One region of the Noviherbaspirillum sp. UKPF54 genome, then DNA from elsewhere that is predicted to be linked to it. Evidence: predicted binding sites of a transcription regulator. Region 1 holds the regulator's gene; each other region holds the start of a gene.

Region 1 (4,123 bases):
TGCAGACTGGCGAGCGACTGCATGTCGAAATTCACACTGATGTCGCGCCCGCCCATGATCTCGATCACGATCGAGCTCGAATCGGGCACGACGATGGGCCGGTTGGACAAGGCATGCGGCGCGATCGGCACCAGCACGATGCCGGACAGGCTGGGATGCAGCAAGGGGCCGCCGGCCGACAATGCGTAGGCGGTGGAACCGGTTGGCGTAGAAACAATCAGGCCGTCCGAACGCTGGTTGTACATGAAGCGCCCGTCGACCTCGACTTGCAATTCCGCCATGCCCGAGGTGGCGCCGCGCGACACAACGACATCGTTGAACGCCAGCGCATGAAAAATCATTTTGCCGTCGCGCAGCACGGAACCTTCCAGCAGCGCGCGCTGCTCCGATTCCAGCTTGCCTTCAAGCATATCGGCCAGCAGCGGAATCATGCCTTCCTGAGAAATATCGGTCATGAAACCGAGCCTGCCCTGGTTAATGCCGATCAAGGGGACATTGTATGGAGCGAGCTGGCGCGCAATCCCGAGCATGGTGCCGTCACCACCGAGTACGATTGCCACATCCGCATGTTCGCCGATCTCGGCCGGCGTCATCGCGACTGCATTGCTCAATCCGACGGTTTTCGCGGTCGCTTCCTCGAAGACGACATCGTGCCCCGAAGCCGCCAGAAAGGCGGCCACCTCCGACAAGGATTCGGCGATACCTGCCATATACTTGCCGACGATGGCAATGGTCTTGAAGGCAGCGGGCGGGGCAAGTGGCTTGGAAGGCAACATGCAGCAGATTAGACCATAATTTGGCGTGCTGTTACACAAGCCGCTCGTTGAAACGAATCATTTAGCACCAATATGGATCTATATGCCTGCCATCAAAGCCGTTTTGTTTGATCTCGACGATACCCTGTGGCCGATCGTCCCTGTCATCGAGCGCGCCGAAAACATCCTGTTCGACTGGCTGTCCGCGCACGTGCCCGCCGTCGCGGATCGGTTTTCGATCGAGAGCCTGCGCGCGCGGCGCCGGGAACTGATGGCGGCCGACCCGGTTTACCAGCTGGATCTGCGCCGCCTGCGGCATGCAGGATTGACCGAGGCTTTCCTGAGCGCCGGCGAGGATGTGGCGCTGGTCGACCAGGCCATGGAAGTGTTTTCGAAAGCGCGCAACCAGGTGACGCCATTCGGCGATGTCCTGCCGGCGCTGGAACGATTACGCGAGCGCGTGACGCTGGGCTCGGTGTCGAATGGGGTGGCCGATCTCGAAGCAATCGGCATGGCGCATTATTTCCAAGTATCGGTGGCGGCGCACCGCGTCGGTCGCGCCAAGCCCGACGCGGCCATATTTCATGCCGCTTGCGAGGCGATCGGCGTGGCGCCGCAGGAAGCGGTGTATGTAGGCGATGATCCCTTGCTTGATGTGCAAGGCGCGCAACAGGCTGGCTTGCGGGGCATCTGGATCAACCGCGCGGAACTGGTGCCGAAGCGTGTGCTGCCTGCCGATATATGTCCCGATGCCGTGTGCAGCACCTTCATTGAGCTGGAACAATGGATATATCAACGAATAATAGAAGTCTAACAACAGTCAAGTTTGAATCAGCCTACGCTGCAACAACACTGGCTCCCGCTGCCTCAGCTCGCATAAAATAACGGTATGCAACTCGATTCTCGTGCACAAACATTACTCAAGGCATTGGTCGAACGGTATATTGCCGATGGCCAGCCAGTCGGTTCGCGCGCGCTATCGAAAATCTCCGGCCTGGACCTGTCGCCGGCCACGATCCGCAACATCATGGCGGACCTGGAGGAAATGGGATTCGTCGCCAGTCCGCACACTTCCGCCGGACGCGTGCCGACGCCGCGCGGCTACCGGGTGTTCGTCGATACCTTGCTGACCGTGCAGTCGATCGACGAAACCACCGTCGAATCGAAGCTGCAACCGCGCCTGCATAGCGCTTCGCAGCAAAAGATCATTGCCAATGCCGCGCAAGTGCTGTCGTCGCTATCCCAGTTCGCCGGCGTCGTGATGACGCCGCGCCACGAATCGGTGTTCCAGCAGATCGAATTCCTGCGGCTGTCCGAAAAGCGCATCCTGCTGGTGATCGTCGCCCCCAACGGCGACGTGCAGAACCGCCTGCTGCTGACCGACGTCGACTACACGCCGGCACAGCTGATCCAGGCCGCCAACTATATCAACCAGCATTACGCCGGCGTCAGCTTCGACGACGTGCGGGCACGGCTCCAAGGCGAGCTGCGCCAGCTGCGCGACGACATGACACGCCTGATGCAGGCCGCGGTCGAGGCTGGCAGCGACGCGATGGCGGAAAGTTCCGACGATGTGGTGATTTCGGGCGAACGCAACCTGCTGAGCGTGACCGACCTGGCATCCAACATGACGTCGCTGCGCAAGCTGTTCGACCTGTTCGAGCAAAAAACCAGCCTGATGCAATTGCTCGACGTATCGAGCAAGGCAACCGGGGTGCAAATCTTCATCGGCGGCGAATCTCAACTGGTGCCGGTCGATGAAATGAGCGTGGTGACCGCGCCCTATGAAGTGAACGGCAAGATCGTCGGCACGCTCGGCGTGATCGGGCCGACCCGCATGGCATACGAACGCGTGATCCCGATCGTCGACATCACGGCCAAGCTGCTGTCGAGCGCACTGAGCCACTCCTGAGGACGGCTCCAGGAGCCGTCCTATACCATCAGCTCGGCAAGGATCTTTTCATTGGCCGGATCGAGTTGCGCGAACTGGATGCCCGTGCGAAAGCCGTCAGTCCCGCTCAAAATACTGTAAATAACCTTTGCGCTTAACATGACCGGCACGTGCCGGCCAGTCAGCGGCGCCTCGAATGCCACAGTGCATGCCTGCCCCGCCTTCAACTGCTTCGAAAAAAACAGGCACAGTCCGCTGAGCGAGAGGTCTACGGTGCGGCAAGGCAGCGGCGGCCTTCCCGGCAGGGCAAGCTTGGCGTGGCATCGGAATATCTTGCGCGGAAAACTTCTGGTTTCGGATTTCATTATTAAATTACCAATTTTTTACCCGATACGCGATTCCCTCCCCTACTATCGCGTAGTTCCGCCATGACATGTTAAGTGGGGAATTTTCCTCGGAGTCTGACTGGACGTCGTTCATAACATCCAGTGCCGCAATATGTTACCGGTTGCGGTGGGGACAGTTGACCTTTGTGCAATGCCCGTACAGCGCCAATGCATGTTCGGCGATATCAAAGCCGCGGTCCTTGGCTACGCGTTGCTGGCGCTTTTCGATTTCATCGTCGAAGAATTCCTCGACACGGCCGCAATCCAGGCAAACCAGGTGATCGTGGTGCGATCCCTCATTGAGTTCGAACACTGCCTTGCCGGTTTCAAAGTGATTTCGGTGCAGCAAGCCGGCCTGCTCGAACTGCGTGAGCACGCGATAAACCGTCGCCAGGCCGACGTCCATGTTTTCGGTCAACAAGATCTTGTAAACGTCTTCGGCGCTCAGGTGGCGTACCGTACTGTTCTGGAAGATCTCCAGGATCTTCAGTCTCGGAAGCGTCGCCTTGAGGCCGCTGGCTTTCAGCTCGGAAGGATTGCTAGGCATGTTGTTGGTCGGATTTGGATTATCTGCTTTATCATATAGCGTTTTGCCCCAATTGCTCAACGAATTGAGACCCCCTTTATGAGAATGAATTTCTCGCGCAGCGATCGTACACCAGCCATCGCCGGCGCGCTTTGCCTGGCTGTCGCCTGTCTGGCCGGGTGCGCATCGAAAAATCCCCTGATCGATCAGCCGGCCATGTCCGGCAAGGCACCCGAACAGCAAGCCCGGAATGCCGAGACCAAGCCTGCCGACGAAACCGCCGGCGTGACCACCGGCGCGCCAACCGGCATCCATCGCTTCCTCGGCATCTTCACCCCTTATCGGGTCGATATTCAGCAAGGCAACTTCATCTCGCGTGAAATGGTGGCCCAGTTGAAGGAAGGCATGCAACGCAATGAAGCGATCACGCGCGAGCAGGTGCGTTTCGCCTTGGGCACTCCTTTGTTGACCGACATCTTCCACGCCGACCGCTGGGACTACATGTTTCGCCTGAAGAAGCGCAGCGGCGAAATCATTTCAAGCCGCGTTACGGTCTTTTTCAAGG
Region 2 (4,123 bases), 350 kb from region 1:
GGGCGTGACCTGCCTGATCGCCACCCATGACGAACATATTCTCAATGAGGCAAAAAAGATCATTTATCTTGAACACGGGCGCCTGGTCGGACCGGGCATCCATGCGCCGTTTTCCGGAGATGCGGCATGAATAGCTGGCTGCGGCAACATGCACTCGCGTTCGCCGACGCGCTGCGGCACCTGCTGAAGACGCCCGGCAGCTTCAGCCTGAACGTCCTGGTGGTCGCCATTTCGCTGTCGCTGCCGTTTGCCGGCCTGACTGTGCTGGAAAATGTGCGGCCGGTGTCTCAGCAGCTGGCGGTGGAACCCGAAATCAGCATTTTCATGGCCTTGGACACGCCGCGCGAACGCGCCACGGCGCTCGCGCCGCAGATTCGCCATCTCGTCCAGCAAGACAGCAACCCGGCCAAGCTCGAATTCATCCCGCGCGAGCGCGCCTTGAACCTGCTGCAGGAGCGGACCGGCTTGGCCGATGCCATTACCGCACTCGGTGAAAATCCGCTGCCGGATGGTTATGTCCTCAAGCTGTCCGGCTTTCAGGACGCATCGCAGGCCGGACAGATCGATACGCTGGCGGCGCAGCTGAAAGCCTTGCCGGGCGTCGAGTATGTGCAAGTCGATTCGGCGTGGGTCAAGCGGCTAGCGGCGCTGATGCATGTCCTGCGCCTCGCCCTGCTGTTCCTTGCCGCGACATTGGGCGTCGTGGTGGTTGCGGTAGTCTTCAATACGATTCGCTTGCAAGTCATGACGCAACGCGAGGAAATCGAGGTGTGCCGCATGTTTGGCGCAACCGATGCGTTCATCTGCCGCCCGTTCTATTACATGGGCGCGCTACTGGGTCTGTTCGCCGGCGCGGCGGCGTTAGGCGTGGTTGCCCTGGCGCTGCATCCGCTTAATACGGCGGTGGCCGATTTTGCCCGGCTGTACGCCTCGGAATTCCGCCTGGTTCCGCTGGACTTTGCGAGCACAGTGACTCTTTTGGCAATCAGTGCCGGCATGGGACTGTTTGGAACGCGGCTATCGGTGAAAAAGCATCTGGCGCGCCTTTCCTGAAATGAAGGCTGCAACAGGAGTGGTTTTTATCGGCGACCGGCTACCGCATTCTTACCATTGCAGGCCTTTTCTTGCGCTTGCTTGATTATTCACAATCGCCCGCCGCGCACGCATCTTAAAGTAGAAAATATTAATTAATTGAAACTACGCCATAGTATTTCCCTTATCAAGTCGGTTAAAAATCCTGATTAGCACTCTTACCCGGAGAGTGCTAATATATTTGTGAAATAAGCGGATCACTATGGCTTGTAGGTGGTCTTAGCTCAGGACGTTAAGGAGAAATGATGAGAGCACAATCGGCACTGGTTCCTAAAGGCAATCACGCATTGGCGCTCGGTTTTCCAGGCAATCTGGGCAATATCGAAGCGTACATTTCGGCGGTCAACCGTATCCCCATGCTCACGCATGAGGAGGAAACGTCACTGGCACGCCGCCTGCGGGATGAAAGCGACCTGGGAGCCGCGCAAAAGCTGGTGATGTCGCACCTGCGGCTGGTGGTATCGATCGCCCGCGGGTACCTCGGTTATGGCTTGCCGCATGCGGACCTGATCCAGGAAGGCAATATCGGATTGATGAAGGCGGTCAAGCGTTTCGACCCGGATCAGGGCGTGCGCCTGGTGTCGTATGCGATGCACTGGATCAAGGCCGAGATTCACGAGTACATCCTGAAGAATTGGCGGCTGGTGAAAGTGGCGACGACCAAGGCCCAGCGCAAGCTGTTCTTCAACCTGCGCAGCCACAAGGAAAGCCTGGACGCAATGACGCCGGCGCAGGTCGAAGACCTGGCGCGGGAACTCAACGTGAAGCGCGAAGACGTGATTGAAATGGAAACCCGCATGTCGGGCCATGACATCGCGCTGGATGCGCCGAGCGACGACGAAGACGACAACAAGTTCGCGCCGATCGCCTACCTGTCGTCGGATGCGAGCGAGCCGACCAAGGCGCTGGAAGCGCGCCAGTACGACCGCTTGCAGTCGGAAGGCCTGGAGGCTGCGCTGGACAAGCTCGACGCGCGTTCGCGCCGGATCGTGGAAGCGCGCTGGCTGGCCAACGACGAAGGCTCGGGCGCGACGCTGCACGAACTGGCCGACGAATTCGGCGTTTCGGCCGAGCGCATCCGCCAGATCGAAAGCGCCGCCCTGAAGAAAATGAAAGGCGCGCTGGCGGCATACGCGTAAGCAAATTCGTCGTTCCCAACAAAAAAGGCGTTCCGGTCCGGAACGCCTTTTTCTTTTTCCATAACGGATTCGTTACGACAGATTCATGACAACAAGAGCTTGAGGTCATGCGCGATCGGCTCGGCACCCTGCCCATGCCGCACGAACAGGCGCAGGCGTCCTTGCGGATCAAACACGTAGCTTCCCGCCGTGTGGTCGAGCGTATAGCTGCCCGGCTCCTTGCCCGGCACCTTCTGATAAAACACCTTGAATTCCTTGGCGACCTTCTCGGTTGCCGCCTTGTCGCCGACCAGCCCGAGGAAGCGTGGATCGAACGAAGGAACATACTTGGCCAGCAATTCCGGCGTGTCGCGCTCCGGGTCGAGCGTGATGAACAAGACTTGCACCTTGTCGGCAAGCGGGCCCAGCTGCTGCATCACGGACGCCATTTCAGCCATGGTTGTCGGGCAAACGTCGGGGCACTGCGTATAACCGAAGAACACGACGACGGCCTTGCCCTTGAAATCGGCGAGGGAACGCATTTTCCCAGTGTGGTCCGGCAGCGCGAAATCCTTGGCGTAATCGAGTCCGGTGACGTCCGTATTTGCGAAAGCGGGCTTGGCCGGAGACAGAAACGTTTGCGCGCCGTCGCCCTGCTTGCCGCAGCCATGCAAGGCGAGCGCGGAAAATGCGACCACGCAGGCGGCGAGAATTCTCCGGGATGAAAAGAACATAGCTATCAAAACTTGAAATAATGATCGGCCAGTAACGCCGCAAATAGCAGCGACAAATAGACGATCGAATACGCAAAGGTCTTGCGCGCGAGAAGATCGCTGTAATGCCGCCAGATGCGCCAAGCATACCAGAGGAAGATGGCGCCAAGCACCGCGGCGCTGGCAAGGTAGATCAGGCAGCTCATCCGCACCGCGTAAGGCAGCATGGTCGTTGCCACCAGCACGATGGTGTACAGCCAGATATGGAATTGCGTGAATTCCGGCCCGTGCGTAACGGGCAGCATCGGCAACCCGGATCTCGCGTAATCGTCGCGACGATACATGGCCAGCGACCAGAAATGCGGCGGAGTCCAGACGAAGATGATCAGTACCAGTATCCATGCCTGCATCGGCACATCGTTGGCCACGGCCGCCCAGCCAAGCGCCGGCGGCATAGCGCCGGACAGTCCGCCGATCACGATGTTCTGCGGCGTGGCGGGCTTGAGGACCATCGTATAGATCACCGCGTAGCCGACGAAGGTGGCGAAGGTCAGCCACATGGTTAGTGGATTGACGAAATTGAACAGCACCCACATGCCGATGCCGCCTATGACGCCGGAAAACATCAGGGTCTGCGGCACCGTGATTTCGCCGCGCGCGAGCGGCCGGCGCGCGGTGCGCGCCATGCGCGAGTCGATCTCCCGCTCGACCAGACAATTCACCGCGAAGGCAGCGCCCGCCAGCAGCCAGATGCCGATGGTGCCCGCCACCACCACTCTCCAGTCTGGAAGCTCCGGCGTGGCGAGGAACATGCCGATGACGGCGCAAAACACGGCAAGCTGGGTAACGCGCGGCTTGGTGAGCGCCCAGTATTGGGAAATGCGGTTGGGATGGATGGTCAGTGTAGTCACTTGCACCTCATGCGGCGGACAGATGGATCGGGGAACGGTCCGAAGCCGTGTGCGCCGGCAGACGAACCTTGAAGTTAAACATGACAAGCAATAGCAGAAGCAGCGCGGCGCCGCCGTTATGCGCGACCGCAAGGGCCAATGGCCATTTCAGGAAAATCGTCGACAGCCCGGTCGCCAGCTGCATGCCGATAGCGGCCAGCAGCCAGCGCGCGTTCTTTTGCAGGCCATTCACCTTGCTTGCCTCGTGCGCCAGCCAGACGGCCAGCGCCACGACGACGAAGGCGAACGT
Region 3 (4,123 bases), 110 kb from region 1:
GAACGCGGGGCGCACTTACGTATTTCCTGCAGGCTCTGGTAGGCTTCTCTGCTATAAATTTCAGCATTTACTAAATCAGTTAATACCTTCTAATACCGCTTACTTGGACGATAGTCGTCGGGATTTCTGTACAAACTGATGAGGGCGACATCAGATTACGCGGCTGCTAATTCTTGTGCTGCGACGCAGCAAATGTTGTCTAAGTTACTGATTTTTATGGTTTTGGGCCATCAGCGTAATAACACCCGAGAACAAGAAAAAAGCCCGCAAGGCGCAAACCTTGCGGGCTTTTTAGCAAAAAGCGTAGCTTCAGGCAGGCATTACATCATGCCTTCCATGCCGCCCATGCCGCCCATGCCACCCATGCCGCCCATCGGAGCAGCCGGCTTGTCTTCAACCAGCTCGGCAACGGTGCAGTCGGTGGTCAGCATCAGGCCGGCGATCGACGCTGCGTTCTGCAGAGCCGAGCGGGTGACCTTGGCCGGGTCCAGCACGCCCATTTCGACCATGTCGCCGTAGGTACCGTTGGCAGCGTTGTAACCGAAGTTACCCTTGCCTTCGATAACCTTGTTGACGACCACGGAAGCTTCTTCGCCGGCGTTGGTGACGATCATGCGCAGCGGCTCTTCCATCGCGCGCAGGACGATCTTGATGCCTGCGTCCTGATCGGGGTTGTCGCCCTTCAGGTTTTGCACGTTGGCGCGAGCGCGCAGCAGGGCCACGCCGCCGCCAGGAACGATGCCTTCTTCAACGGCGGCACGGGTTGCGTGCAGCGCGTCTTCGACACGTGCCTTCTTCTCTTTCATTTCGACTTCGGTCGCAGCGCCAACCTTGATCACTGCAACGCCGCCTGCCAGCTTGGCAACGCGCTCTTGCAGCTTTTCGCGGTCATAGTCGGAAGTCGCTTCTTCGATCTGCACGCGGATTTGCTTGACGCGGGCTTCGATCGCAGCAGCTTGACCAGCGCCGTCGATGATGGTGGTGTTTTCCTTGCCGATTTCGACGCGCTTGGCTTGGCCCAGGTCGTTCAGGGTTGCCTTTTCCAGGGTCAGGCCGACTTCTTCAGCGATCACTTGGCCGCCGGTCAGGATAGCGATGTCTTCCAGCATGGCCTTGCGACGGTCGCCGAAGCCCGGAGCCTTCACTGCGCAGGTCTTCAGGATGCCGCGGATGTTGTTCACCACCAGGGTGGCCAGCGCTTCGCCTTCGATGTCTTCAGCGATGATCAGCAGCGGACGGCTCGATTTGGCGACTTGTTCCAGCACCGGCAGCAGGTCGCGGATGTTGGAGATCTTCTTGTCGAACAGCAGGACGAACGGGTTGTCCAGAACGGCAACTTGCTTGTCCGGGTTGTTGATGAAGTACGGGGACAGGTAGCCGCGGTCGAACTGCATGCCTTCGACGATTTCGAGTTCGTCGTTCAGGGACTTGCCGTCTTCGACAGTGATCACGCCTTCCTTGCCGACCTTTTCCATTGCTTCAGCGATGCGCTCGCCGATGGAAGCGTCGGAGTTCGCGGAGATGGCGCCGACTTGGGCGATTTCCTTGGAGGTGGTGCAGGGCTTGGCGATCTTCTTCAGTTCGTCGACAGTGGTGTGCACTGCCTTGTCGATGCCGCGCTTCAGGTCCATCGGGTTCATGCCGGCGGCAACGTACTTCATGCCTTCGCGCACGATTGCCTGGGCCAGCACGGTTGCGGTGGTGGTACCGTCACCGGCGTTGTCGGAGGTCTTGGAAGCAACTTCCTTGACCATCTGCGCGCCCATGTTCATCAGCTTGTCTTTCAGTTCGATCTCTTTAGCGACCGAAACGCCGTCCTTGGTGACGGTCGGGGCGCCGAAGGAACGCTCCAGCACGACGTTGCGGCCTTTCGGGCCGAGGGTGACTTTAACGGCGTTGGCGAGAATGTTGACGCCTTCAACCATCTTGGCACGGGCGGCATCGCCGAATACGACTTCTTTAGCTGCCATGTTCGAAACTCCTTATTTATTAGATAGGTATATCTGTATTACTTCTGGACGATTGCCATGATGTCTTCTTCGCGCATCACCAGCACTTCTTCGCCTTCGACCTTCACGGTCTGGCCGGAGTACTTGCCGAACAGCACGACATCGCCGACTTTCACGTCCAGCGGGCGGACCTTGCCATCTTCCAGAATCTTGCCGTTACCGACTGCGAGCACTTTGCCCTGATCCGGCTTTTCCGCAGCGGCTTCCGGGAGAACGATGCCGGACGCAGTCTTGGTTTCCTGGTCGAGGCGCTTGACGATGACGCGATCGTGCAATGGACGAAGGTTCATACAAACTCCTTAATAATCAATTGGTTATGTTTATTGCGGCAGGGCCGCGGATGAGAAATTCGGAAAGCCAGGGAAGTTGTTAGCACTCTCCCCTAACGAGTGCTAAGTATATGGGCGGGGTAGGTTTTTTTCAAGACAAGGTGCGAAACGATTGTCTTTGCTCTAACGAAAGCTGCGCCACCGTCTTGCTGACCGATGGCGCTGCGAGGGGATATTGCCCAGTTACGCTGATTTTGCAATATGCAAGGCTGCGATGGGCGAGAGCCTTTACGACGCTCAGGCCAGCGCTACGTCGACCTCGATATTGCCGCGCGTCGCGTTCGAGTACGGGCAGACTTCATGCGCCTTGCTGACCAGGGCTTGCGCCGTTTCGCGTTCCAGACCAGGAATGCTCACGCGCAGCGCGCCGGAAAGGCCAAACCCGCCATTGCCGTTCGGGCCGATACCGATGTTGGCGGTGACGGAGGCGTCGGCCGGCAGCGCCACCTTGGCATGCATCGCGACGAACTTCAGCGCGGACAGGAAGCAGGCGGAATAGCCGGCGGCGAACAATTGCTCCGGATTGGTGCCTTCTCCGCCAGGACCGCCGAGTTCTTTCGGCATGCTCAGCTTGACGTCGAGCTTGTTGTCGCTGCTGACGGCGCGTCCGTCACGGCCGCCGGATGCGGTTGCTTGTGCCTTGTACAGGATCTGCATGAAGTTCTCCTTTAGTGGTGGTTGGCAAGGATGGGCTACTGTTGGAATTAAATATAACACGCAATTAAATTGTGTGCAAGTTAAGTGGCCGGGAGATGGGCGTGCCGCGGGCGGCGGCTAGCCGCCGTTGCCACGGGTGAGGTCGTTGCGGATGGCCGACAATTGCTCGCGCAGCTTTTCCAGCGCATCGAGCGATTGGCCGCTTGCGCACAGCACCTGGTGCGGAATGGACTGCGCTTTCTTCTTGAGCGCGCGGCCTTCCTTGGTCAGCGTGATCCTGACCTGGCGCTCGTCCGCTTCGTCGCGCGTACGTGCGATCAGCGAGGAAGCTTCCAGCCGCTTGAGCAGTGGGGTGAGCGTGCCCGAGTCGAGAAACAGCTTTTCGCCGATGGATTTCACCAGGATATCGTCCTGTTGCCACAACACCAGCATTACCAGGTATTGCGGATAGGTAAGGCCGAGCTTGTCGAGGAAGGGCTTGTAGGTTTTCGTCATCGCCAGCGACGCGGAATACAGCGCGAAGCAGAACTGGTTATCCAGCGCCAGCGGGTCGGTCGTAGGGGATTTGGACATGGAATTCTGAAGTCGGCGTGGGATAATCAATTAAATTGCGTGTGACACATTAATCATCGTATGCGAATTCTGGAAAGACTCCAAGCTGCCTGTCTCTTATTCACCCTGTGCATGCTTGCCGCTTGTACAACGGCGCAGGAGCTACCGGTTCCGCTGGCCGATGCCTTCAAGCGTGCCGAAATTCCGCTCGACGCCGCCGGCATCTACGTGCGCGAAGTCGGCAATGGTGTCAATGGCCCGGTGCTGTTCGCTTCCAACGCGCGCGCATCCTTCAGCCCGGCGTCGACCATGAAGCTTGTCACCAGCGATGCCGCGCTGGAATTGCTCGGCCCGGCCTTTACTTGGAAAACCCTTGCCTTCGCCGACGGCACACAGGTGGGCGACGTGCTGCACGGCGACCTGATCATCAAGGGCAGCGGCGACCCGAAGCTGGTGATGGAAAACTTCTGGCTGTTCCTGCGCCGGATACGCTCGCGCGGAATCCGCGAAATCCACGGCAACGTCTTGCTGGACCGCAGCGCGTTCGAGCAGGTCGCCTACGATCCGGCCGCGTTC

Evidence for each region. The regulator HrcA, encoded in region 1, represses chaperone genes, less so after heat shock. The targets are predictions, from matches to a motif close to TTAGCACTCNNNNNNNNNGAGTGCTAA.
Region 2: the regulator HrcA is predicted to act here: its motif matches at 1,242-1,268, upstream of rpoH (RNA polymerase sigma factor RpoH).
Region 3: the regulator HrcA is predicted to act here: its motif matches at 2,379-2,405, upstream of groES (co-chaperone GroES).

Annotation. Positions count from the first base shown of each region.
Region 1 covers NZ_CP040128.1:2,829,481-2,833,603, forward strand. Annotated here, with positions in the region: gene FAY22_RS13055 (NAD kinase) at 1-776, opposite strand, end outside; gene FAY22_RS13060 (HAD family hydrolase) at 859-1,569, shown strand; gene hrcA (heat-inducible transcriptional repressor HrcA) at 1,645-2,667, shown strand; gene FAY22_RS13070 (PilZ domain-containing protein) at 2,688-3,011, opposite strand; gene fur (ferric iron uptake transcriptional regulator) at 3,148-3,579, opposite strand; gene FAY22_RS13080 (outer membrane protein assembly factor BamE) at 3,658-4,123, shown strand, end outside.
Region 2 covers NZ_CP040128.1:3,174,872-3,178,994, forward strand. Annotated here, with positions in the region: gene FAY22_RS14580 (cell division ATP-binding protein FtsE) at 1-130, shown strand, start outside; gene ftsX (permease-like cell division protein FtsX) at 127-1,053, shown strand; gene rpoH (RNA polymerase sigma factor RpoH) at 1,335-2,231, shown strand; gene FAY22_RS14595 (SCO family protein) at 2,315-2,944, opposite strand; gene cyoE (heme o synthase) at 2,950-3,834, opposite strand; gene FAY22_RS14605 (heme A synthase) at 3,842-4,123, opposite strand, start outside.
Region 3 covers NZ_CP040128.1:2,716,480-2,720,602, reverse strand. Annotated here, with positions in the region: gene groL (chaperonin GroEL) at 321-1,970, opposite strand; gene groES (co-chaperone GroES) at 2,009-2,299, opposite strand; gene FAY22_RS12460 (organic hydroperoxide resistance protein) at 2,576-2,995, opposite strand; gene FAY22_RS12455 (MarR family winged helix-turn-helix transcriptional regulator) at 3,113-3,568, opposite strand; gene dacB (D-alanyl-D-alanine carboxypeptidase/D-alanyl-D-alanine-endopeptidase) at 3,680-4,123, shown strand, end outside.